DNA from 2 places in the Janthinobacterium sp. RA13 genome. Region 2 is predicted to be linked to the other one. Evidence: predicted binding sites of a transcription regulator. Region 2 holds the regulator's gene; the other holds the start of a gene.
The links. Region 2 encodes HrcA, which represses chaperone genes, less so after heat shock. Its sites were predicted from a motif close to TTAGCACTCNNNNNNNNNGAGTGCTAA; they were not measured.

Region 1 (11,691 bases), 1.5 Mb from region 2:
CGGCCGCCAGCGCCAGGCTCATCTGCACGCCCCAGTTCCACCAGCCGAAATACGCAGCCTCATGCCGCCCGGCATGGCCGGCCGCGCCGATCAACCCTGCCAGCAGGGCCGGCGGCAAGGCCAGGTCGGCGCCCAGCGCCAGACCCGACAGCAGGCAGATGCTGGCAAAACCCCAGGCCGCGCCCGCGCCCAGGCCATACGTCCAGACAAACACGGTCGCGGCCAGCAGCATGGCGCCGCCCCAGGCGCGCGCCTCGCCAAAACGGCGCGCCAGGGCCACCCATACGGGCATCGAGGCGGCCGCGGCGCAAAAGTAAACGATCAAAAATGGCCCCGCATAATGGCCCAGGCGCAAATAGTCGGTGGCAAAGAACAGGAACAGGGTGGCGGGAATGGCGGCCGCCACGCCATTGACGAGCAGGACGGCAAACAGCCAGCGGAACGCGCGCTGGCGAAACGGCAGGCGCCAGGCGCCAGCGAGCAACGCCTGCGTACCTTGGCGCAAAACCGGACGCGGCGCGCGCGCCAGCAACAGCGCGCCCGCCGCCAGCAGGCAGACGGCAAAGGCCAGCGACAAGCCGTCATAGCCGAACACGGAAGTGAGCCCAGCCGCCAGGATGACGCCCAGCAAACCGCAGCCTTCGCGCACGGCCGCTACCCGCGTCCGCTGCGCGCGCAGCTGGCTCAAGGCCGCGCCCCAGCTCTGGTGGGCGATGCCGGCCAGGCCATAGGCGGCGTAGACAAGCAGCAAGGCGGCCAGGAACCAGGCCAGGGTGGCCGCTTCCTGCATCGCGGGCGGATGGAACAGGGCGCCAAAGCCCAGCAGCAGCAAGGGCAGTGAGGCGCCGATCACCACGGCATAGCTGCGCCCGCCGCGCGCCATCCAGGCACCGAGGGCCGGATCGATGAAAGCGGCGGCGATGCGGGCCGCCAGCAGCACGGCGCCGATCTGCGCCAGGTCCAGGCTGCTGCGCTGCGCATAAAACGGCGCGACATATATATAGATGGGCAGCGCCAGCATGGCCAGTGGCAAGCCGAACAGGCCATAACTGAACAAGGCAGGCAAGCTCAAGGCGCCGCCCACGGCATTCATGGCAGCGGCGCCGCGCTCTGCAGCAAGGCCGCGCGCAGCTTCGGCGCCGTGGTCGACGGCGACAGCCAGATGGCGAAGAAGGCGCGCGCGAAGTCGCCGTCGCTCACGTCGGCCAGTACCTTGCCATCGAGATAAAAGCGCACGCCGGGCGCGATGCCGGCCCGGTAGACGCCCGCGATGCGCTGGTCTTCCTTAACGTCAGGAAAGATACGCTGCATGGTGGCCAGCCAGGCCAGGCGCTGCTCGGGCGTGCCGGCGCCGATTTTCTGCATCTGTTCATAACTGGCTTCGGCGATCTTCTTACCGTCGAGCGCGCGCGCGTAGCGCAGTTCCAGCACAAACGGCGCCGTTGCGGACGCCGCGCCCTGGTAGCCCTGCGGGCCCACCCAAAGTTGCGCGCGATAAATACGCATGCCGAACCACGTGTATTCGCCTTCGCCCGCCAGGCGGGCTTCGGGCACGTCGGCGGCGATAAAGGCAGGCGGCGCGGCCGCGGCGCCCAGCATGGTCAAGGACAGGACGACAGTGGCAAGCAGGCGGCGCATGGTCAGTCCTTGATCAGGGTAAATTGCATCACATCCGTGTTATGCGCCTGGAAGGCGGCCTCGCAATACGCGAGGTAAAACTCCCAGGTCAGCAGGAAACGGCCATCGAAACCTTGTTTTTCCAGCGCCGTGCGCTGAGCCAGGAAGCTGGCGCGCCACTGGCGCAAGGTTTCCGCGTAATCGAGGCCAAAGCTGAAAGCGTCTTCCACGCGCAAGCCCTGCGCCTCGGCGGCGCGGCGAAACTCGGCCGGCGACGGCAGCATGCCACCCGGAAAAATATACTGTTGAATAAAATCCGTGCTCTTGCTGTAGCGTTCGAACAATTCATCGGCGATGACGATGGTCTGGATGCAAGCGCGTCCGCCCCGCTTCAGGTTGCGCGCCACGCATTCGAAATAGCCGGGCCAGTAGCTTTGCCCCACGGCTTCGAACATCTCGATCGAGGCGATGGCGTCGTACTGGCCGGCGCTGTCGCGGTAATCGCACAGCTGCAGGTCGGCCTGCCCTGCCAGCCCCGCGTCGTGCAGGCGCTGGCGCGCATAGGCAAGTTGCTCCGTGGATAGAGTCAAACCCGTCACGTGCGCGCCGTGGTCGCGCGCCGCCGTTTCCGCAAAGCCGCCCCAGCCGCAGCCGATTTCCAGCACCCTGGCGCCTGGCTGCAGCTGCAGCTGATCGGCGATGCGCCGGTATTTCGCACCTTGCGCCTGCTCCAGGCTGGCGCCTTCGGTGAACAGCGCGCTCGAATACGTCATCGATGGATCCAGCCACAGCTGATAAAAGGCGTTGCCGATGTCGTAATGGGCGTGGATATTCTTCTTGCTGCCGGCCCGCGAATTGCGATTGAGCAAATGCCGGACCTTGTAGACCAGGTTGCCCCACCAGTTACCGTAGATCAGCGATTCGATGTGCGCGCGGTTGCGTATCATCAGCTCGATCAAGCCCGGCAAATTGTCCGTGCGCCAGTCGCCGGCGATAAACGTTTCCGCAAAGCCAATGTCGCCCGAACGCAGGACTGCCGCACACAGGCGCCAGTTGTGCAAGTCCAGGGTGACGGGGTGGCTGCCATCGCCGTACAGCAAGATGCTGCCGTCCGGCGTGCGCAGGCGCAGGGCGCCATGCTGCAATTTTTCCAGCAAGCGCAAGATCACCCGTCCGGAAGCAGGCACGTCCAGGTGCGTGTGATCGGCCGTGTGGTCGGGACGGACGCAGGCGCGCGCCTGCAGGCCGGTCGGCAGGGAATCGGAGCTCATCGGGACACCTTTTCTTGTGGGGGAAGGGGTTTGCTGAAAAACGGCACGCGGCGCAGCCACAGGCGCAAGGCTTGCCAGTGAATGCGCGCCATCACGCCTAACGTCATCAGGGGGTAGCGCAGCAAGGCCCAGGCGATGGCGCCATCGCGCAGCGGCTGCGCCGTGCCGGACAAGCTCGTCTGCAGCAGCGGGCCGTCGAGGTCGTCGTAGTCGACTCTGGCCAGGTGGCGTTCGCCGTCCTGTTCGCTATTGCGCAGGAAACGGAAGCGATACCTCCCCTCCACCTTGCAAAACGGCGACACGTGGAAAATTTTCTTGGCGACCAGTTCGTTGCCATACGCGATGGCGCCGCCCTGTTCGAGCAGGTACAGATGGCGTTCGCCGAAGGTATTGCGCACATCGCAGACCACGGCGCGCAGCGCGCCATCCGGGCGGTGGCAAAACCAGAAACTGACGGGATTGAAGACATAGCCGAACATGCGCGGCATGGTTTGCAGCCAGATTTCGCCGCCCGCGTCCGACACGCCATGCTGGCGCAGCAAACCGTCGATCCAGTCCAGCAGCGGCGTCGCACCATCGCCGTGGTCGCTGTCGCGGAAGGACAGCACATTGGCGCCGTTGCGCGAAATCAACCTTGCAGGAAAATCGTGAGCACCCAGGCTGCGCAGGGGCAGGCGCAGATAAAACATGCCATAACTAAAAGCATGCGCACGCGGACGCAAGCGCGCATGGCGCACCAGTCCCAGGCACAGCTGCGGCTGCGGCTGCGACGGCTGCGTGGGATCACGCGGCATGGCCAAGCTCCGCCGCCGCCATGCCATTGAGTACTTGCGCCACGGCCAGGCCAGACTTCAAGCCGTCTTCATGGAAACCATAGCCCGTCCACGCGCCCGCGAACCACGTGTGCTGCGCGCCCTGGAAGCCGGCCAGGCGCGCCTGGGCGGCAATGGCCGCGCCATCGAACACGGGGTGGGCATACGAAAATTCGTCGATGATGCTGGCCGGAGCGGGCTCGTCGAGGGGATTGAGCGACACGATGACGGGCGTGGTAAAGGGCAAGGGTTGCAGCTGGTTCAGCAAATAATGCACGCACACTTGCGGCGCCTCGCCTTCCGCTACCGCCGGCCGTCCCTGGTAGTTCCAGGCCGACCAAGCCTTGCGGCGCTGCGGCAGGCAGGACGCATCCGTATGCAGCACAGCGCGATTCGGCTGGTAGCGCACGGCTTCGAGCACGGCGCGCTCGTCGTCGCGGATATCTCCCAGCAGGGCCAGCGACTGGTCGCTGTGGCAGGCGAGCACGACGTGATCGACATGCTCGACGCCGGCGGCCGTGTGCAGCTCGACCATGCGCGCGCCACCGTGCGGCTGGCGGCGCACGGCCAGCACGGGGCAAGCCAGGCGCTGCTGCGGGATACCTGCCAACAATTTTTTCACATACTCGCGCGAGCCGCCACGCACCGTGCGCCATTGCGGCCGGTCGCTCACTTGCAGCAAGCCATGGTTGTGGCAGAAACGGATGAACGTGGCCAAGGGAAAGGCCAGCATCTGGCGCGCCGGGCACGACCAGATGCAGGCGGCCATCGGCAGCAGATACCAGTGGCGAAATTCCTCGCCATAGCCGTGCAGGTCGAGAAATTCACCCAGCGGCATGGCCGGCGCCGGCACGCTGGCCGTCGCCAGGGCGCTGGCCTGGCGGTTGAAGCGCAGAATATCGCGCAGCATGCGCAGGAAGGCGGGGCGCAGCAGGTTGCTGCGCTGGGCAAACACGGTATCCAGGTTGGCGCCGGCCCATTCCAGCACGCGGGCATCGGACGCGGTGCCCAGTGGCATTTTGACGGAAAACGACATGTCGCTGTCGGCCGCCTCGACGCCGAGCTCGTCAAACAGTTGCACCAGGTTCGGATACGTGGCGTGATTGAATACGAGAAAACCCGTGTCCACGCCATGCGTGACGCCATCGAGCGTGACATCGACCGTATGGCTGTGGCCGCCAAAATAATCGCCCGCCTCGTACAAGGTGACGTCCTGGCCAGCTTGCGCCAGGCGATAGGCACACGACAATCCTGCGATTCCTGCTCCGACGACGGCAATTTTCATGAGTGCACCTGTATTAAGTTTGTCCTGGACAAATAAGACTCATGGATAATCGATGAAATATTGATTTATGTCAATGAGCGTCCTGAGCCGTTCAGAAACTTATACGTAGGCAATTCCTAATCGGATTCAGCTATTTGGTACGGGGCGGCGGAAGGCGTAAAATGCATGCCACGTTCTTCCGCAAGCGAGCAAAGCCACCCTGGTATGGATACTGACCTGCAACCTACTTCCGCCTTCAGCATCAGCGATGTCGAACGCGATACCGGACTGGCCAAGGAAACCTTGCGTGTGTGGGAGCGCCGCTACGCCTTTCCCCAGCCCCAGCGCGACGCCTTTGGCGAGCGCAGCTACCCGGCCGAGCAAGTGCAAAAATTGCGCATGGTCAAGCGCCTGCTGGACCTCGGATTTCGTCCGGGCAAAATCATGCAGCACAGCACCGTGCAACTGCAGCAGCTGGCCAGCGCCGGCAGCACGGCACCGTCGACGCCGGCGCCCCAGCTCGAACACTATCTGGCCCTGTGCCGCAGCCACCAGATGGAGGAACTGGGCGGCGCCCTGCGCCAGGCACTGGCCGTGCTGGGCCTGAAAGCGTTCACCATCGACGTCATCGCGCCGCTTACCGGCATGGTGGGCGAAGCGTGGGCTTGCGGCGAGCTGGCCGTGTATGAAGAGCATCTGTATAGCGAAACCTTGCAGACGGTGATGCGCCACGCCATTTTTTCCCTGCCGCAAGCGAGCAGCCCGTCCACGCGCACGCCGCGCATCGTCCTCAGTACCTTGCCGCAGGAGCGCCATGGCCTGGGCCTGCTGATGGCCGAGGCGCTGTGCGCGGCGGCCGGCGCCCATTGCATGTCGCTGGGGGTGGAAACGCCGCTGACGGACATCGTCGCGGCCGCCCGCGCGCAGCGGGCCGACATCGTCGCGCTATCGTTTTCCAGCGCCAGCAAGCAACGGCAGACGCGCGACAGCCTGCAGCAACTGCATGCAAGCTTGCCGCCAAGCATGGAATTGTGGGCCGGTGGACGCAGTCCCGTGTTGTACCGCCAGCCGCCGCCCTTTTTGCATGTGCTGGACTTGCGGCAAGTCGACGAAAGCATCGCCGACTGGCGCCGCCGCCATCAGGCGCTGGCCCTGCAAACCCATTGATCCCACTGGAAAGCGCGGCAACTGCGGCGATCTCCGTGGATAGCCGCGCAATGTTGCCAATCGAACAGTAAAGCATGAAGGGCCGGGCGCGCTCTGGTAGAATAGCCCGTAACACAGTGTCCGGCGCCGCCGGGCCTTAGGTCAGCACCCGCCACCACACATCCATGTTTAGTTTCTTCAAGAAAAAACCCATCGCTCCCGAGGCTGCGCCAGCCGAGCCCCTCGTCCTTCCCGCCGCCACGCCGCCTGCACCGCAGCCTGCCGCTGCGCCCCTGAGCGGCGCGCCGGCCGAGCTCGTGCCCGTGATCGTGGCCGCCGAACCCGAGAAAAAATCGTGGATGACGCGCCTGAAGGCGGGCCTGTCGAAAACCTCGAACACCTTGTCCGTGCTGTTTGTCGGCGCGAAGATCGACGACGCCCTGTACGAAGAGCTGGAAGCGGCCTTGCTGATGTCCGACGCCGGCATCGACGCCACGGAATTCCTGCTCACGGAATTGAAGAAAAAGGTCAAGGAAGACAAGCTGCTCGACGCGGCCGCCGTCAAGGCCGCCCTGAAAGTACTGCTGATCGACCTGCTCTCGCCGCTGGAAAAGCGCTTCGAGCTGGGCCGCCACAAACCGCTGGTGATGATGATTTCCGGCGTGAATGGCGCCGGCAAGACCACCACCATCGGCAAGCTGGCCAAGCACATGCAGTCGAACAACCAGTCCGTGCTGCTGGCTGCGGGCGACACCTTCCGCGCCGCCGCGCGCGAGCAGCTGATGGTCTGGGGCGAGCGCAACAACGTTACCGTGATTTCGCAGGAATCGGGCGACCCGGCCGCCGTGGCCTACGATTCCGTGCAATCGGCGAAAGCGCGCGGCATCGACGTGGTGATGGTCGACACGGCAGGACGCTTGCCGACGCAGTTGCACCTGATGGAAGAATTGAAGAAAATCAAGCGCGTGATCGGCAAAGGCATGGAAGGCGCGCCGCATGAAACCCTGCTCGTCATCGACGGCAACACGGGCCAGAACGCCCTCACGCAAGTGAAAGCGTTTGACGATGCGCTGCAGTTGAGCGGCCTGGTGATCACCAAGCTGGACGGTACGGCCAAGGGCGGCGTGCTGGCGGCGATTGCCCGCGTGCGTCCCGTGCCCGTGTATTTCATCGGCATCGGTGAGAAAATTGAAGACTTGCAGCCTTTCGTGGCTGCCGAATTTGTCGAAGCGCTGCTCGGATAAGCCCATACATGATTGAATTTCAGCACGTCTCCAAGCAATACTCCCCCGATGCCGTGGCGCTCAGCGACATTTCGCTCAGTATTGCCAAGGGCGAGCTGGTGTTCCTGGCCGGCCCGTCCGGCGCCGGCAAATCCACCTTGCTGAAAATGATCGCCGCCATGGAACGCCCCACGTCGGGCAAGCTGATCGTCAACGGCCAGGACATGGCGAAGATCAAGCCGGCCGGCGTGCCGTTTTTGCGCCGTAACATGGGCCTGATCTTCCAGCAGCAAAAATTATTGAACGACCGCTCCATCCTGGCCAACGTCATGCTGCCGCTGCTCGTCGTCGGCGCGCATAAAGTTGCCGCGGAACAGCGCGCGCGCGCCGCGCTCGACAAGGTGGGATTGCTGGACCGCGCCATGGCGCGTCCGCTGTCGCTGTCTGGCGGGGAGCAGCAGCGCGTGTCGATCGCGCGCGCCATCGTCAACCGGCCACAGATCATCCTGGCCGACGAACCGACGGCCAACCTGGACCGCGCCAGCGCCAACAAGGTGCTCGACGCCCTGAAAGCCTTCCACTCCGTGGGCGTGACTTGCCTCATTTCCAGCCATGACGAACAGATGCTCGACGCGGCCGCCCGCGTGATCCACCTGAAAAACGGCCAGCTGGTCGCCATCGACAAGGCCACGCAGGCGCCCGTCTTCGCGCCGCCCGATCCCGATTTCGCCCCTGGCCTGGACGACGGCGAAGGAGAACAGGCATGAGAGGCTGGTTCCGTCAACACCGCTTCGCGCTCGGTTCGGCGCTGATTCATTTGCGCAAATCGCCGGGCGGCTTTTTATTGAACGTCGTCGTCGTCGCCATCGCCCTGTCGCTGCCGTTCGCCGGCTTGACCATGCTCGACAATGTACGCCCGATGTCGGAACAGATGTCGGTCGACCCGGAAATCAGCGTCTTCCTGAAGATCGACACCCCGCGCGAGCAAGCCGTGGCGCTGGCCAGTTCCATGCGCAAGATCGTCGGCGAGCAAAAGGCGAAAATCGTCTTCATCCCCCGCGAACAGGCGCTCGACACCCTGAAAAACAAGAGCGGCCTGGCTGATGTGCTGAGCACCCTGGGCGACAATCCCTTGCCCGACAGCTATGTGCTGAAACTCGACGCCTTCAGCAGCGCCAGCGAAGCGCAGGACGTCGATGCCGTGGCGGAACAGTTGCGCCAGTTGCCAGGCGTGGAATCAGCGCAAGTCGATTCGGCCTGGGTCAAGCGCCTGGCGGCCCTGCTGGGCGTGCTGCGCCTGGTGCTGTTGCTGCTGGCCATTACTTTGGGCGTGGCCGTGATCGCTGTTGTCTTCAACACCATCCGCTTGCAAGTGATGCAGCAGCGCGATGAAATCAGCATCTCGAAACTGATCGGCGCCACCGACACCTTCATCCACCGCCCCTTCTATTACACAGGCGCCCTGCTGGGCCTGTGCGCCGGTGCGCTGGCCCTGGGCGCCGTGGCGCTGGCCTTGCAACCGCTCAATACCGCGATTGCCGAGTTTGCCCGCCTTTACGCGTCCGAATTCCAGCTGGTGCCGCTGGCGCCGCTGCCGATGGCCGGCTTGCTGGCCGTCAGCGCCGGCCTGGGCCTGATCGGCGCCTTCCTCTGCGTGCAGCGCCACCTGGCGCGCCTGAACTGACCTTCCCTCCCATGGCGGCGCTTCGGCACCGCCATGCGTCCCTGCACTGCTATCATCTTGATATTAAGCAAGTATTCTTAAGGTTCGCTTCAGCCAGAGGCCGTAGACTGATTACGTGTTCAAATCACTGTTCAGATGTATATCAAGCATTAAATCGCCATAGCATTTAGGCTATCAGGCCGATTAAATGTGCTGATTGGCACTCTCAAGCAGAGAGTGCTAATATAGGGACATACCAAAGGCAGAAGCGCCATGGACGCCAGATGAAGATGGTGCCGCGCTCTGCAAAGTGCAAGACCGAATACGCAAACAGACAACCGGACCACGTCGCGTGACGTGGCCAACTGGAACAAAGCAAGACTACGAGGGAGAAAACATGACTATGATGTCCGCAACGTCCGCATTGGTTCCGACCAAAAGTAATGCGCTGGGCCTCGGTTTCACTGGCAATCTGGGCAATATCGACGCCTATATTTCGGCCGTGAACCGCCTGCCCATGTTGACCCACGACGAAGAAATTTCGCTGGCGACACGCCTGCGTGAAAAAAATGACCTGGCCGCCGCGCAAGAACTGGTGCTGTCGCACCTGCGCCTGGTGGTTTCGATTGCCCGCGGCTACCTGGGCTATGGCTTGCCGCACGCCGACCTGATTCAGGAAGGTAATATCGGCTTGATGAAAGCCGTGAAACGTTTCGATCCGGACCAGGGCGTGCGCCTGGTGTCGTACGCCATGCACTGGGTGAAAGCCGAGATGCATGAATACATCCTGAAAAACTGGCGCCTGGTCAAGGTTGCGACGACGAAAGCGCAGCGCAAGCTGTTCTTCAACCTGCGCAGCCACAAGACGGGCCTGGACGCGATGACGCCGAAGCAGATCGATGCGCTGGCCAAGCTGCTCGACGTGAAGCGCGAAGAAGTGATCGAGATGGAAACGCGCTTGAGCGGCCGCGACATTGCGCTGGAATCGCCGACCGACGATGAAGACGACAAGTTTTCGCCGATCGCCTACCTGTCGTCGGAGCAAAGCGAGCCGACCAAGGTGCTGGAAGCGGAACAAGTGACGCGTTTGCAATCGGAAGGCCTGGAAACGGCCTTGAGCAAGCTCGACGCCCGTTCGCGCCGCATCATCGAAGCGCGCTGGCTGGCCAACGACGACGGTTCCGGCGCCACCCTGCACGCGCTGGCGGAAGAGTTCGGCGTATCGGCCGAGCGCATCCGCCAGATCGAAGTGGCGGCGCTGAAAAAAATGAAGGGCGCGCTGGCCGCCTGGGTGTAATCGAAAGCAATGCCGCAATGCAAAAGGCGCCGCAAGGCGCCTTTTAGTTTTACCACTGATATTTATCAACAGATAAACATTGTCAGCCCTTACGCTGCAGCCAGGCCCTTGACGAGGACTTCGGCAACCAATTCATTCAGATCCGCGCCGCGTTCCTTGGCCAGTGTCTGCAATTGCAAGACCAGATCGCTGTTCAGCTTGACGGCGAACGGCACCAGGCCCAGGGCCTGATCGCGCTTGCGCTGCTCGCGGCGGTCGACGACCACCGCTTCCTTACCGAATGCACCGGCGCCGGGAACATTCATCTTTCCCATCAGTTTCTTGGCATCGCTTTTGGCCAGGTCGGTTTTTTTCATGGTTGTTTCCTGATTTTCAAAACAGCCATTTTACGCAGTAATCGGCGCGCCGCGTGGCCGGCGCGTCAATTCATCGGCAGCACGCCAATAGTGCGCCTGAAAAATATCATTTTGTTACTATCATTTCATCCCGCGCGTGAACAAGCACGCCGGAACGCTCTACCTGAAAGGAAAAACATGCATTCTCTGACCCACTCTTATCGTAGCGTGCTGCGGCCCCTGTTCTTCGCCTGCCTGGCCGTGCTGGCCGGCTGCGGCGCGGCCGGCAGCGCCGGCGACGCGGAAAACACGCCGCGCAGCGTCACCCACGTGCTCTCGCCGGGCGAACAGGTCGCCATCACGGCCACCGATACCCTGAAACTCGAGCGCGTCAACGACAGCCGCTGCCGCAAGGGCGCCGTATGCGTGTGGAAAGGCTACGTCAGCTACAGTTTCAGTTTGCTCAACAGTGCAGGCGCCACCGACATCGTCCTGTCCGATTCCATGCCCGGCGCCGCCAGCTCCGTCACCGTCAACCACCTGACGTTTACCTTGCTCGACGTCGACCCGGCCACGCCGCCGGCCCTGAATGCGGCCGAGCCCACTTACCGGGTCAAGGTGAAAATCACGCAGGGCGCGCTGCCCCGCTAAACGCTGTGGCGCTGGCGGCTGTCGGCCGGCGCCTGTTCCCGGTCCAGCATGCCGTAATCGCGCACCACGGCGGCGATGCGCAGCCGGTAATCGTCAAACACGCCCTGCCTGCCGGCCGACTGCGCCGCGCGGTGCGCTTCCAGCTGCCGCCACCGCACCAGCGCCGCCTCGTCGCGAAAGAAGGATAGCGACAGCAATTTACCTGGCTCGCTCAGGCTGCTGAAGCGTTCGATGGAAATAAACCCATCCACTTCATCGAGCAAGGGCCGCAGGGACGCCGCCAGGTCCAGATAGTGCTGGCGCCCTTCGGCGCTGGGCCAGACTTCGAAAATCACGGCAATCATTTCATTTCTCCTGGGCTAAAGACAGGGATGCGGGCATTCAGCGACGGCAGGTAACGCCACGCCAGCGG
Region 2 (11,691 bases):
CATAAAAATGCTCAGGGCTAGGCGCCTTGCCGAAGGCAGTACGACTAGTACGACGAGGCAAGGCAACAACGCCATGGGCTTTTTTAGGCGCTACAGGAGACATACATGCAACATATCGCTTTCATCGGCTTGGGCAACATGGGCGCGCCGATGGCCCGCAATCTGGTGGCCGCCGGCTTCCACGTGTCCGTGTTCGACCTGGCGCCGGCGGCAGTGGCGTCCCTCGTTGAGGCGGGCGCCACGGCGGCTGCGTCCGCCAGCGCGGCCGTGCAGACGGCCGACGCCGTCATCACCATGTTGCCAGCCAACAAGCACGTGCAGGAACTGTACCTGGCGGCCGGCGGCGTGCTGGACTCGGCCAAGCCCGGTGCCTTGTTCATCGATTGCAGCACCATTGCGGCCGATGTGGCGCGCCAGGTAGCGCAAGCGGCTGGCGAGCGCGGCTTTGCCATGATCGATGCGCCCGTCTCGGGCGGCACGGCGGGCGCGGCGGCCGGCACCCTGACCTTTATCGTCGGCGGTAGTGTAGCGGCCTTGCAGCAGGCGCGGCCTTTGCTGGAAAAGATGGGCAAGAACATCTTCCATGCGGGCGAGGCGGGCGCGGGCCAGGTGGCGAAGATTTGCAACAACATGCTGCTGGGGATCTTGATGGCGGGGACGGCCGAGGCGCTGAACCTGGGCGTGGCGCATGGCCTGGACCCGAAAGTGTTGTCCGATATCATGGCCAAGAGTTCGGGCCGCAACTGGACCCTGGAAGTGTACAACCCGTGGCCCGGTGTCATGGACGGCACGCCTGCTTCGCGCGATTACACGGGCGGCTTCGGCACGGCGCTGATGCTGAAAGACCTGGGCCTGGCGCAGCAGTCGGCCCTGTCGGCGAACGCGCCCACGCCCTTGGGCGGGCTGGTGCGGCAGTTGTACCAGATGCATGCGCAAGCCGGTTATGCGCAGCAGGATTTCTCTAGCATCGTGCAAATGTTGCAGCCGGGCTTGAATAAACCCGTTTGAGGAATTTTGGGCAAAAAAAAGCCCGCTGGTAAAAGCGGGCTAAATCCAATTCTTGGAAGAGTTGGAGGAGACAGATGCATTATGCTGCATCGCCACATATAACTCCAATTTATCTTTGGAATATCAACTATAGATTTCCGTGATATCTCTTCCCGGTAGCCGCGCAGCGGCTACCGTTGCCGCCACTCAGGCCGGATTGCAAACGATCTGCACCGTCGTCACATTCGCTTCGCCCATGGTGCCGCCGCCTGTACCTGGCTGTACCGTGCACTTCAGCCCCTTTGGCTGGGTTTCGGAGACGCTGATGCCATAGGTGTCGCCATAGGCGACCGAGCCGGACATGGTAAAGGTCGTGGCATCCTTGGCCACCGTTGTTGTCGTACTGCCGTTAATCAGCACCAGGCCGTCCACCGTCAGGCCGGAAACCGTGCCGCCCACGGTATATTTGTTTTGCGAGCAAGTAACCGCGGCGCTGATATTGATGTAATGGCCAGCCGAACCGGAACCACCGCTGATGCCGCAAGTCATGTGGGCTGGTTGTTTATTGACGGTGATGTTGTAGTCGGTGCCATAGTCGATGCGCTTGCCGAAGGTAAACGACGTTTTGCCCGCAGGAACCGGCAGGGTGTCGCTGCCGTTGGCCAGGATCAGTCCTTCATTGTTCAAGCCTGTGATGGTGCCGCTGACATCATACGAGGCCTTGCCGCCGCAAGCGGCCAGTCCCAGGGTCAGCAGCAGTGCGGCGAGTGGGCGCAAGCAGGATAACTTCATGTATTTCTCCAAAAAATAGGTGACGGATCGCAAGGATTACTGCGGCGTGCAGTCAAGTGTGGCCGCGGTCGTGGCGGTGGAGCCCATCGTGCCGACCGTATCGCTGCCGTCCGCACTGCTGGAACCCTGGAAGCGGCACTTCAGGCCCGTTGGCTGAGCCAGTATGGAAATGCCGTACGCGGCGCCGTCATCAACACTTGCGAATTCGTAGGCGGTGGCGCCAGCCAGCAGGGTGGTGCCGTTGGGGCCCATCACCAGACGCAAGCCATCGGCGCTCAGGCCCGTGACCGTGCCGCGAAGCGGGTAGGTATTGGTCTTGCAGATCACCTGGGCCGTGGTCACAGAGTAGCTCGATGCCTTGCCGACGCCATTGATAATCGTGCAAACGGCGCCCTTGGGCTGTTGCGCGATGGTGATGTCGTAGCGGTCATCGTTCTTGACCAGCTTGGTGAAAACAAACTGGCCCTGGCCCGCAGGGACCGGCAAGCGTTCCCCGTCATTCTGGAGAATCAGGCCATCCTTGGCCAGACCGCCAACCGTGCCTTGCAGATACAGGTTGCCGCCGCTGCCGCCGCAGGCTGCCAGTGTGGCGGCGCAAGCCGCCGCCAGCATCGAGCGCAGGTACAAATTTTTCATACAGTCTCCAAAACGAATTAGGTTGGGTAGCGCAACGCGGACGCTGGCGCCGCATTGGAATGGCGCCTATTTTAGTCTATCTGGCAAGCTGAATGATCTTGCCTTGTATCACCCTGTAACAATTTTTCGCCGGGAAGCGCTGGCCCGGCCCCATTTCACGGGGGCGCAGCCATGCCGGCGGCGGCGATCGGTGCGACAATAGCTATACCCTGCGCACTGTGACGCAGCATCCCATTGTGAGTCCCATGTCCCTTGCTCCTGTAAAACCCGCCGTGCCGCCCAAGGCCATCCTCTTCGACCTCGACGATACCTTGTGGCCCATCGCGCCCGTGATTGCCGCCGCCGAAACCCTGCTGCACGACTGGCTGGCCACGCATGCACCCAAGGTGGCGCAGCAGTTTTCCATCGAGCTGCTGCGCCGGCACCGTCTGGCCATGCTCAATGAACAACCGCATTTCCATGGCAACCTGATCGAGTTGCGCCGCGCGGGCCTGCTGGCCGCCTTCGAGGCGGCCGGCGAGGATCCCGCCCTGGTCGACGGCGCCATCGCGCAGTTCCTTGCGGCCCGTCATCGCGTCCAGCCATATGACGACGTCTTGCCGGGCCTGGCCTGGATGGGCCAGCGCATGCTGGTCGGCTCCATCTCGAATGGCAATGCGGACCTTGAAATTATCGGCCTGGCGCAGCATTTCAAGGTATCGATCGCCGCCAGCGACTTTGGCGTGGCCAAGCCCGACGCCAGCATCTTCCTGGCCGCTTGCGCAGCGCTGGACGTGGCGCCCCATGAAGCCGTGTATGTCGGCGATGATCTGTATTTCGATGTGACGGGAGCGCAGGGAGCGGGCATGCGTGCCGTGTGGATGAACCGCAAGGGCAGCGATGCCCACCTGGCCGCCGGCGTGCAGCCCGACGCCATCTGCGCCAACTTTGATGAATTGCTGTTGTGGTTGCAGGAGCAACTGGAAGATTGATCGCCGCAGGACGGGCGAACGTGCATAATAGGCGCTGTTGCTGCACGTTCGGCCGCTTTCGTTGCCGCTTGCTTAACAAAACACTTGCTTAAATAAAACACCATGCAACTCGATACACGTGCCCAAACACTGCTGAAAGCCCTGGTCGAGCGATATATCGCCGACGGCCTGCCGGTCGGTTCGCGCGCCTTGTCGAAAATTTCCGGCCTCGACCTGTCGCCGGCCACGATCCGCAACATCATGGCTGACCTGGAAGAGCTCGGTTATGTCTCCAGTCCGCACACCTCGGCCGGACGCATCCCCACGCCGCGCGGCTACCGCATCTTTGTCGACACCTTGCTGACCGTGCGGCATCTGGACGAGCACATGGTGGAGTCGCGCATGCGCCTGCAGACGCCGCAGCCGCAAAAAACCATCGCCAACGCGGCGCAGATGTTGTCGTCGCTGTCGCAGTTTGCCGGCGTCGTGCTCAGCCCGCGGCGCGAATCCGTGTTCCAGCAAATCGAATTCTTGCGCCTGTCCGAAAAACGCATCCTGCTCGTCATCGTCGCTCCCGGCGGCGACGTGCAGAACCGTCTATTGCTGACGGAGGCCGACTATACGCCGGCGCAACTGGTGCAATCGGCCAACTATATCAACCAGAATTATGGCGGCCTGTCCTTCGACGCCGTGCGCGTGCGCCTGCAGGGCGAGCTGCGCCAGTTGCGCGACGACATGGGCAGCCTGATGCAGGCGGCCGTGGAAGCGGGCAGTGAAGCGATGGCCGACCATAGCGACGACATGGTGATTTCCGGCGAGCGCAACTTGCTCAGCGTGAGCGATCTGTCATCGAATATGCATTCGCTGCGCCAGATGTTCGACATGTTCGAGCAAAAGACGGGCTTGATGCAGTTGCTCGACGTGTCGAGCAAGGCGACGGGCGTGCAGATTTTCATCGGCGGCGAATCGAACCTGGTGCCGATGGATGAGATGAGCGTGGTGACGGCGCCGTATGAAGTCAACGGCAAGATCGTGGGAACGCTGGGAGTGATCGGGCCGACGCGCATGGCTTACGAACGCGTCATCCCGATTGTCGATATCACGGCCAAGTTGCTGTCAAGCGCGCTCAGCCATCATTGATCGTACTGCCTGACGCGCCAGCCGCTCCGTGGGACCGGCAAGCGTGGATCAGGCGGTTTTGTGCGGGCAAGCTGTCTTGGTGCAGTTGCCGTAGATGGCCAGGGCGTGTTCGGCGATCTTGAAGCCGCGCTCCTCGGCCACTTTTTGCTGGCGGATTTCGATTTCTTCGTCGAAGAATTCTTCGACCCGGCCACAGTCGAGGCACACCAGGTGGTCGTGGTGGGAGCCTTCGTTGAGCTCGAAAATCGCCTTGCCGGTTTCAAAATGGTTGCGGTTGAGCAAGCCAGCCTGTTCGAATTGCGTCAGGACGCGGTAGACAGTTGCCAAACCGACATCCATATTGTCGGCCAGCAGAATTTTATACACGTCTTCCGCGGTCAGGTGGCGTACCGGGCTACTCTGGAAGATATCGAGTATCTTCAGCCGTGGCAGGGTGGCTTTCAGGCCGCTTGCCTTGAGATCACTAGGATTGTTACTCATGTTTGTTGCTCGTATGTGGGTCAGGTGCTTTATCATATAGCGTTTTGTCGGGGAGTGCCAAAATATGCTTTTTTTTGGCGGGCCGGTCACTCCTGGCGTTTTGTTCATCCAATTGAGGTCATTTATGCGCGTAACACCGGCTGTATTGCCATCTCTCTGGCACCGTATTTCATTTCGAGCACCAGTCGTGGCAGGCATGGTCTGTGTCGCGCTGGCCATGTCCGGCTGCGCCAGCCGTGGCATTCTGGGCGAAAAGCCGGCAGCTGCTCAAAAAGAAGGCAAGGAACTGGTCCCCGAACAGGGCGCACAAACGACCACCATCACGCCGCTGCAAAAATTCATGTGGTTTTTCTCGCCCTACCGTCCTGACATTCAACAAGGCAACTTTGTCTCCGAAGAGATGCTGGCCCAGTTGAAAGTGGGCATGACGCGCGACCAGGTGCGTTTCGTCCTCGGCACCTCGCTGCTGACCGATATCTTCCATGCCGACCGCTGGGATTACCCGTTCCGCCTGGCCCGGGGCAGTGGCGAAACCACCAGCAGCCGCGTGGTCGTGTACTTCGGCAAGGATGGCAAAGTGGAACGTTTTGAAGGCGGCAACTTGCCGACAGAGAAAGAATACATCGACCGCATCGCCGGTCCGTCGCCATTCGCCAAGGTTGCCAAGGCTGACGCGCCTGCCGCCGCCCTGCCATCGCCCGTGGCGCCAAGCGCCGTGCCGGTGCCGGCCGATGCCGCGCCAGCCATTCCTGTGAGCAAGCCTGCGCTTGTACCTGCACCTGCAACGGCGCCTGCCGCCGAGCCTGCACCTGCACCTGCTGCCGAACCCACCAAATAAGTTGTTGTAAGAGAATAAAATGACTGAACTGAAAATTGCCATCGCTGGCGCCAGCGGCCGTATGGGCCATATCCTGATCGAAGCCGTCAGCAACGCGCCTGACGCTGTTCTCGCTGGCGCGCTCGACCGCGCTGGTTCGCCGTCCGTCGGCCAGGATGCCGCCGCCTTTCTCGGTAAACCTGCCGGCGTGCTGATCGAGTCAAGCCTGGCCACCGGCCTGGCCGGCGCCGATTACCTGATCGACTTCACGCGTCCCGAAGGCACTTTGCAGCACCTGGCGTATTGCGCCGAGCACGGCATCAAGATGATCATCGGCACCACCGGTTTCGATGACGCTGGCAAGGCCGCCATTGCCGCCGCCGCCGAAAAGACGGCCATCATGTTCGCGCCGAACATGAGCGTGGGCGTGAACGTCACCATGAAGCTGCTGGAACTGGCCGCGAAAAGCCTGTCCGAAGGCTACGACATCGAGATCATCGAAGCCCATCACCGCCACAAGGTCGATGCGCCGTCGGGCACGGCCCTGCAAATGGGCGAAGTGGTGGCCGGCGCCCTGGGCCGCGACTTGAAGGAATGCGCCGTGTACGGCCGTGAAGGCGTGACGGGCGAACGCGACCCGTCGACCATCGGCTTTGCCACCATCCGCGGCGGCGATATCGTCGGCGACCATACGGTGCTGTTTGCCGGCATCGGCGAGCGCATCGAGATCAGCCACAAGTCGAGCAGCCGCGTCACCTACGCCCACGGCGCCCTGCGCGCCGCGCGTTTCCTGGCCGACAAGCCGACCGGCCTGTTCGACATGCAGGACGTGCTGTCGCTGAAGAACTGAGGAAGCTATGGCCACTGCCATCCTGAATGGAAAAGACATCACCGACGTAGCGAGCTTTCACGCGCAATGCGTGCCAGCCTTCGGTTTCCCCGCGTTTTACGGCAACAGCATGGATGCCTGGGTCGATTGCCTCAGTTATCTGCGCGACGACGAAAACATGACGCAGTTCCGTTTGAAACCAAACGAAGTGCTCGACATCGTTGTGCAGGATGCGGAAGCGATGAAGGCGCAAGTGCCGGACTTGCTGGAAGAAATCACGTTCTGTATCGCCGGCATCAATGAGCGCTATGAGGATTATGGCGAGAAGCCGGCGTTGAAATTGACGCTGAAGTAATTCCGGGGGCAGTCGCTTCGCGATCGGAATGCGCCCGATTCGGGCGCATTCCCCCTCAGGGTCCGACCCCAGCCGTTCCGCCGTTGGGGTGAGTTACACCACCTTGCGCTCGCGCAAGCCGTCAATCTCCGTACTGTCCAATCCCAGCCATTGCTGCAGCACTTCCTGCGTATGCTGCCCCAGCAATGGTGGCGGCAAGCGGTATTGCACCGGCGAGCTTGAGAGGCGCACGGGATTGGCTACCAGCGCCACCGTGCCCGCCGTGGGATGCGGCATCTCCACTTTCAAGCCACGCGCCACCACTTGCGGGTCGGCAAAGACCTGGTCGATGCGGTTGACGGGACCGCACGGCACGGCTTGCGCCTCGAAGGCGCTGATCCACTCGGCCGTCGTGCGCATGACCGTGGCCTGGCGCATCAGGGGGATCAGGATGGACCGGTTTGCCACGCGCTGCGGATTGGTGGCAAAACGTTCGTCCAGCGCCCATTCCGGGTGGCCGGCGACGGCGCAAAAGCGCGAGAATTGCCCGTCATTGCCGATCGCCAGAATCATGTCGCCATCGGCCGTAGGAAAATCCTGGTAGGGCACGATGTTCGGATGCGCATTGCCCATACGCTGCGGCACTTTGCCGCCGCACAGGTAATTGGCGGCCTGGTTGCCCAGCGCCGCTACTTGCACGTCGAGCAAGGCCAGGTCGATATGCTGGCCCAGGCCCGAGCGTTCCCGTTCGGCCAGCGCCGCCTGCACGGCGATGGTGGCGTACAGGCCCGTCAGGATGTCCGTCTGCGCCACGCCCACTTTTTGCGGCCCGGCACCGGGCTGGCCATCGGGTATGCCCGTGATGCTCATCAAGCCGCCCATGCCCTGGATCAAAAAGTCATAGCCGGCGCGCGCCGCGTACGGCCCATCCTGGCCAAAGCCCGTGATGGAGCAGTAGACGAGGCGAGGATTGAGCGCCAGCAAACTGGCCGCGTCCAAACCATATTGCTTCAAGCCATCGAGCTTGAAATTTTCCAGCAGCACGTCCGATTCGGCCGCCAGCTTGCGCACCAGCGCTTGCCCTTCAGGGGCGGCCAGGTCGATGCACAGCGAGCGCTTGTTGCGGTTGGCACACTGGAAATAGGCGGCCTCGGCAGTATCACGGCCGTCCTCGTCTTTCAGGTACGGCGGGCCCCAGGAGCGCGTGTCGTCGCCGCGGCCCGGCTGTTCAACCTTGACGACGTCCGCACCGAGGTCGGCCAGCATTTGCCCGGCCCAGGGGCCGGCCAGCACGCGCGACAGGTCGAGCACGCGCAAGCCGACCAGCGGCGCGGGCCGCAGGGTGGAAGCCAAGGCGTCCATTAGTTGAAGGCGGCGATGCCGGTGATGGCGCGGCCGATGATCAGCGCGTGCACATCGTGCGTGCCTTCATAGGTGTTGACCACTTCCAGATTGACCAGGTGGCGGATGACGCCGAACTCGTCGGAAATACCGTTGCCGCCCATCATGTCGCGCGCTACGCGGGCAATATCGAGCGCCTTGCCGCAGCTGTTGCGTTTCATGATCGAGGTGATTTCCACGGCGGGCGAACCTTCATCCTTCATGCGGCCCAGGCGCAAGCAGCCTTGCAAGCCCATGGTGATTTCCGTCAGCATGTCGGCCAGTTTCTTTTGCACCAACTGGTTCGCGGCCAGCGGACGGCCGAATTGCTGGCGGTCCATCGTGTACTGGCGCGCCTTCAGGTAGCAGTCTTCGGCCGCGCCCAGCGCGCCCCAGGCGATGCCGTAGCGGGCGCTGTTCAGGCAGGTGAACGGGCCCTTCAGGCCGCGCACGTCGGGGAAGGCGTTTTCTTCAGGGCAGAACACTTCATCCATGACGATTTCGCCGGTGATGCTGGTGCGCAAGCCGACCTTGCCGTGGATTTCCGGCGCCGACAGGCCTTTCCAGCCTTTTTCCAGCACGAAGCCGCGGATCGCGCCTTCATCGTCCTTGGCCCAGACGACGAACACGTCGGCGATCGGGCTGTTGGTGATCCACATCTTCGCACCCGACAAGCTATAGCCGCCCGGCACCTTGCGCGCGCGCGTGACCATGCTGCCAGGATCGGAGCCGTGGTTTGGTTCCGTCAGGCCGAAGCAGCCGATGAACTCGCCCGTCGCCAGTTTCGGCAGGTATTTCTGTTTCGTTTCTTCGTTGCCGAAAGCGTTGATCGGCACCATCACCAAGGATGATTGCACGCTCATCATCGAGCGGTAGCCCGAATCGACGCGCTCGACTTCGCGCGCGGCCAGGCCATAGCAGACGTAGTTCAGGCCGGCGCCGCCGTATTCTTCAGGGATCGTTGTGCCCAGCAAGCCCAGCTCACCCATTTCGCGGAAGATGGCCGCGTCCGTGCGGCCATGGCGGAACGATTCGAGGACCCTTGGCACCAGGCTGCCCTGGCAATAGTCTCGGGCCGCTTCCAGCACGGCGCGTTCGTCGCCCGTCAGTTGTTCTTCCAGCAGCAGGGGGGAATTCCAGTCGAATACGGTTTTGCTCATCACAGGCCTCGCAGGTGAGCGCCGGTGATCGGCGCAAGATTGAATATGGCTCATGGTAGGTTTTTGCCTAGCCTTGCGCAAACGATTTTTTCGCACCCAGACATGCGTGCTGCGCATATCTTGCGGCATACTAGGGGTCTTTCACTGGCCGGATACCCCCCATGTCACGCAAAATCCCCATGCTGCAAGCCTTGAACTGCTTCGAGGCGGCTGCGCGGCACCAGAGCTACACGCATGCGGCGCGCGAACTGTCGCTGACGCAAAGCGCCGTGTCGCGGCAGATTTCATCGTTGGAAAGTTTTCTCGGCGTGCAACTGTTCCAGCGCACGCGCCATGGCGTGCTGCTGACCAGCGCCGGCGCCGCGTATGCGCGGCAGATCGCGGCCCGCCTCGATGGCCTGGAGCGCGACACGCTCGACACCATGGCGCGCCAGGGCGGCGGCGGCGCCTTGCAGCTCGCTTCCGTGCCCACGTTTGCCACGCGCTGGCTGATGCCGCGGCTGTCGTCACTGGCGGGGCTGCACCCGGACATCGTCGTGCATATCGATGCCTACACGAAACCATTTATGTTTGCCGATACGGAATACGACGGCGCCTTATACGCGGGCACGCCAGAGCAACTGGCGCGCTGGCCCGGCACGCGCGCCACCTTGCTCATGCATGAAGAAATCGTGCCCGTCGCCAGCCCGCGCCTGCTGGCCGCGCGCAGTGAGTGGCAGCCGCAGGATTTACTGGAACTGACCTTGTTGCAGCAAAGTACGCGCCCAGGCGCCTGGCGCCAGTGGTTTGACGCCATGCAGGTCGAGGGGGAAGGACGCGATGGGGCGCACTATGGCGCCCGCTATGAACTGTTTTCCATGCTGGCCATGGCGGCCGTGCAAGGGCAAGGCGTGGTTTTGCTGCCACGCATGCTGGTCGAAGCGGAACTGGCGCGCGGCGAATTGCGCATCGCGTGCGAGCGCCCACTGCGCGGTCAGCGCGCGTATTACCTGATCACGCCTGAAACGGCGCATGAAAAGACGGCCCTGCAGCAATTTCGCGCATGGCTGCAGGGCGAAGCCGCCTAAACGACCTTGCTGGTATCGAAATGGGGATTGTCGATCAGGCCGATCTGGTTGCCGAACGGGTCGAGCAATTCCACCGTGCGGATGCCGTCGCCCACGTCCGTGATCGGATGGTGCAGGCTGCCGCCCAGTGCCACGATGCGTTCGACTTCCTGCTCGATGCCGTCCACGCCCCAGTACGTCACGCTGCCCTGCGTGCCCGGCTGGCCATCCGGCAGCAAGCCCAGCTCGAAGCCGCCGATATTAAAACCGACATAGAACGGCTGGTCGAAATACGGCGCCGTGCCGAATACCTGGCTGTACCAGGCCTTGGCCTTGTCCAGGTCGGGGACGGGATAGGTGACGGTGCGTAAACCCTTGATCATGTTCTGCTCCTGGTGAATGAAGAATCACGCCATCATGCCACTGGCGCGCGGCGCGTGATTGTAAAAATGGAAGGTGTTCAAGTGCGCCTGCCCGCCAGCCACGCCTCGGGCGAGCTGCGGGCGAAATCCTGGAAGTCGTGGATCAGGTGCGACTGGTCGAAATAACCATATTGCAAGGCCACTTGCGCCCAGTCCTGTTGTCCCGCCAGGTTTTGCATGCCGGCGCTGGCCGCGCGAAAGCGGCAGATGCGGGCAAACAGCTTCGGGCTGATGCCCACTTGCTGACGAAATTGCAGCGCCAGGTGCTGGCGCGACACGCCCAGCTGCCGCGCCAGGCCGTCCACGCGCACTTGCCCCGCTGCCGCCTCGATGGCGGCGATCGCATGCTCGGCCGCGCCCGCCTGACGCCGTGGCGGCGCGGTGCGCAGGCGCAGCAGCAGATATTCCTGCAAGATGGCGATGCGCTGCGTGTTGCTCAAAGGCTCGCTCCATAGCGCATCACCGAGGCGCGCCGCCAGCTCGCGGCCCCACAGCTGCTGCAAGCCCGTGCGGCCATCGCTGAGTTCGCACAAGGGGAGCTGGAAGAAGCGTGCCGCCGCGCCCGGCTTGAAGCGGGCCGCCACCGTTTGCACGAGACCGTGGCTGACGACGGCAATCGGCGCCGTCATCATGCCCACGGCAAAGCTGGCGTCCTGCTGGTCCTGGCACAGGATGTCGATGCAATTGTCGGGCAAGACCTGGTGCGTGACGGGTGTGG

Region 1: rpoH (RNA polymerase sigma factor RpoH) is a predicted target of HrcA. The motif match lies at 9,214-9,240, and genes of this name have one in related genera.

Annotation. Positions count from the first base shown of each region.
Region 1 is NZ_JQNP01000001.1:5,259,788-5,271,478, reverse strand. It holds gene FG13_RS23395 (MFS transporter) at 1-1,093, opposite strand, end outside; gene FG13_RS23390 (chalcone isomerase family protein) at 1,090-1,638, opposite strand; gene FG13_RS23385 (SAM-dependent methyltransferase) at 1,641-2,888, opposite strand; gene FG13_RS23380 (DUF1365 domain-containing protein) at 2,885-3,682, opposite strand; gene FG13_RS23375 (NAD(P)/FAD-dependent oxidoreductase) at 3,672-4,985, opposite strand; gene FG13_RS23370 (MerR family transcriptional regulator) at 5,151-6,131, shown strand; gene ftsY (signal recognition particle-docking protein FtsY) at 6,296-7,354, shown strand; gene FG13_RS23360 (cell division ATP-binding protein FtsE) at 7,363-8,100, shown strand; gene ftsX (permease-like cell division protein FtsX) at 8,097-9,017, shown strand; gene rpoH (RNA polymerase sigma factor RpoH) at 9,400-10,293, shown strand; gene FG13_RS23345 (hypothetical protein) at 10,383-10,649, opposite strand; gene FG13_RS23340 (hypothetical protein) at 10,827-11,279, shown strand; gene FG13_RS23335 (antibiotic biosynthesis monooxygenase family protein) at 11,276-11,623, opposite strand; gene FG13_RS23330 (cytochrome P450) at 11,620-11,691, opposite strand, start outside.
Region 2 is NZ_JQNP01000001.1:3,762,763-3,774,453, reverse strand. It holds gene mmsB (3-hydroxyisobutyrate dehydrogenase) at 106-1,008, shown strand; gene FG13_RS16780 (hypothetical protein) at 1,195-1,779, opposite strand; gene FG13_RS16775 (hypothetical protein) at 1,816-2,415, opposite strand; gene FG13_RS16770 (HAD family hydrolase) at 2,661-3,386, shown strand; gene hrcA (heat-inducible transcriptional repressor HrcA) at 3,489-4,505, shown strand; gene fur (ferric iron uptake transcriptional regulator) at 4,554-4,985, opposite strand; gene FG13_RS16755 (outer membrane protein assembly factor BamE) at 5,182-5,823, shown strand; gene dapB (4-hydroxy-tetrahydrodipicolinate reductase) at 5,843-6,652, shown strand; gene FG13_RS16745 (barstar family protein) at 6,660-6,986, shown strand; gene FG13_RS16740 (CaiB/BaiF CoA transferase family protein) at 7,080-8,327, opposite strand; gene FG13_RS16735 (acyl-CoA dehydrogenase) at 8,327-9,505, opposite strand; gene FG13_RS16730 (LysR substrate-binding domain-containing protein) at 9,667-10,572, shown strand; gene FG13_RS16725 (VOC family protein) at 10,569-10,934, opposite strand; gene FG13_RS16720 (DUF6597 domain-containing transcriptional factor) at 11,012-11,691, opposite strand, start outside.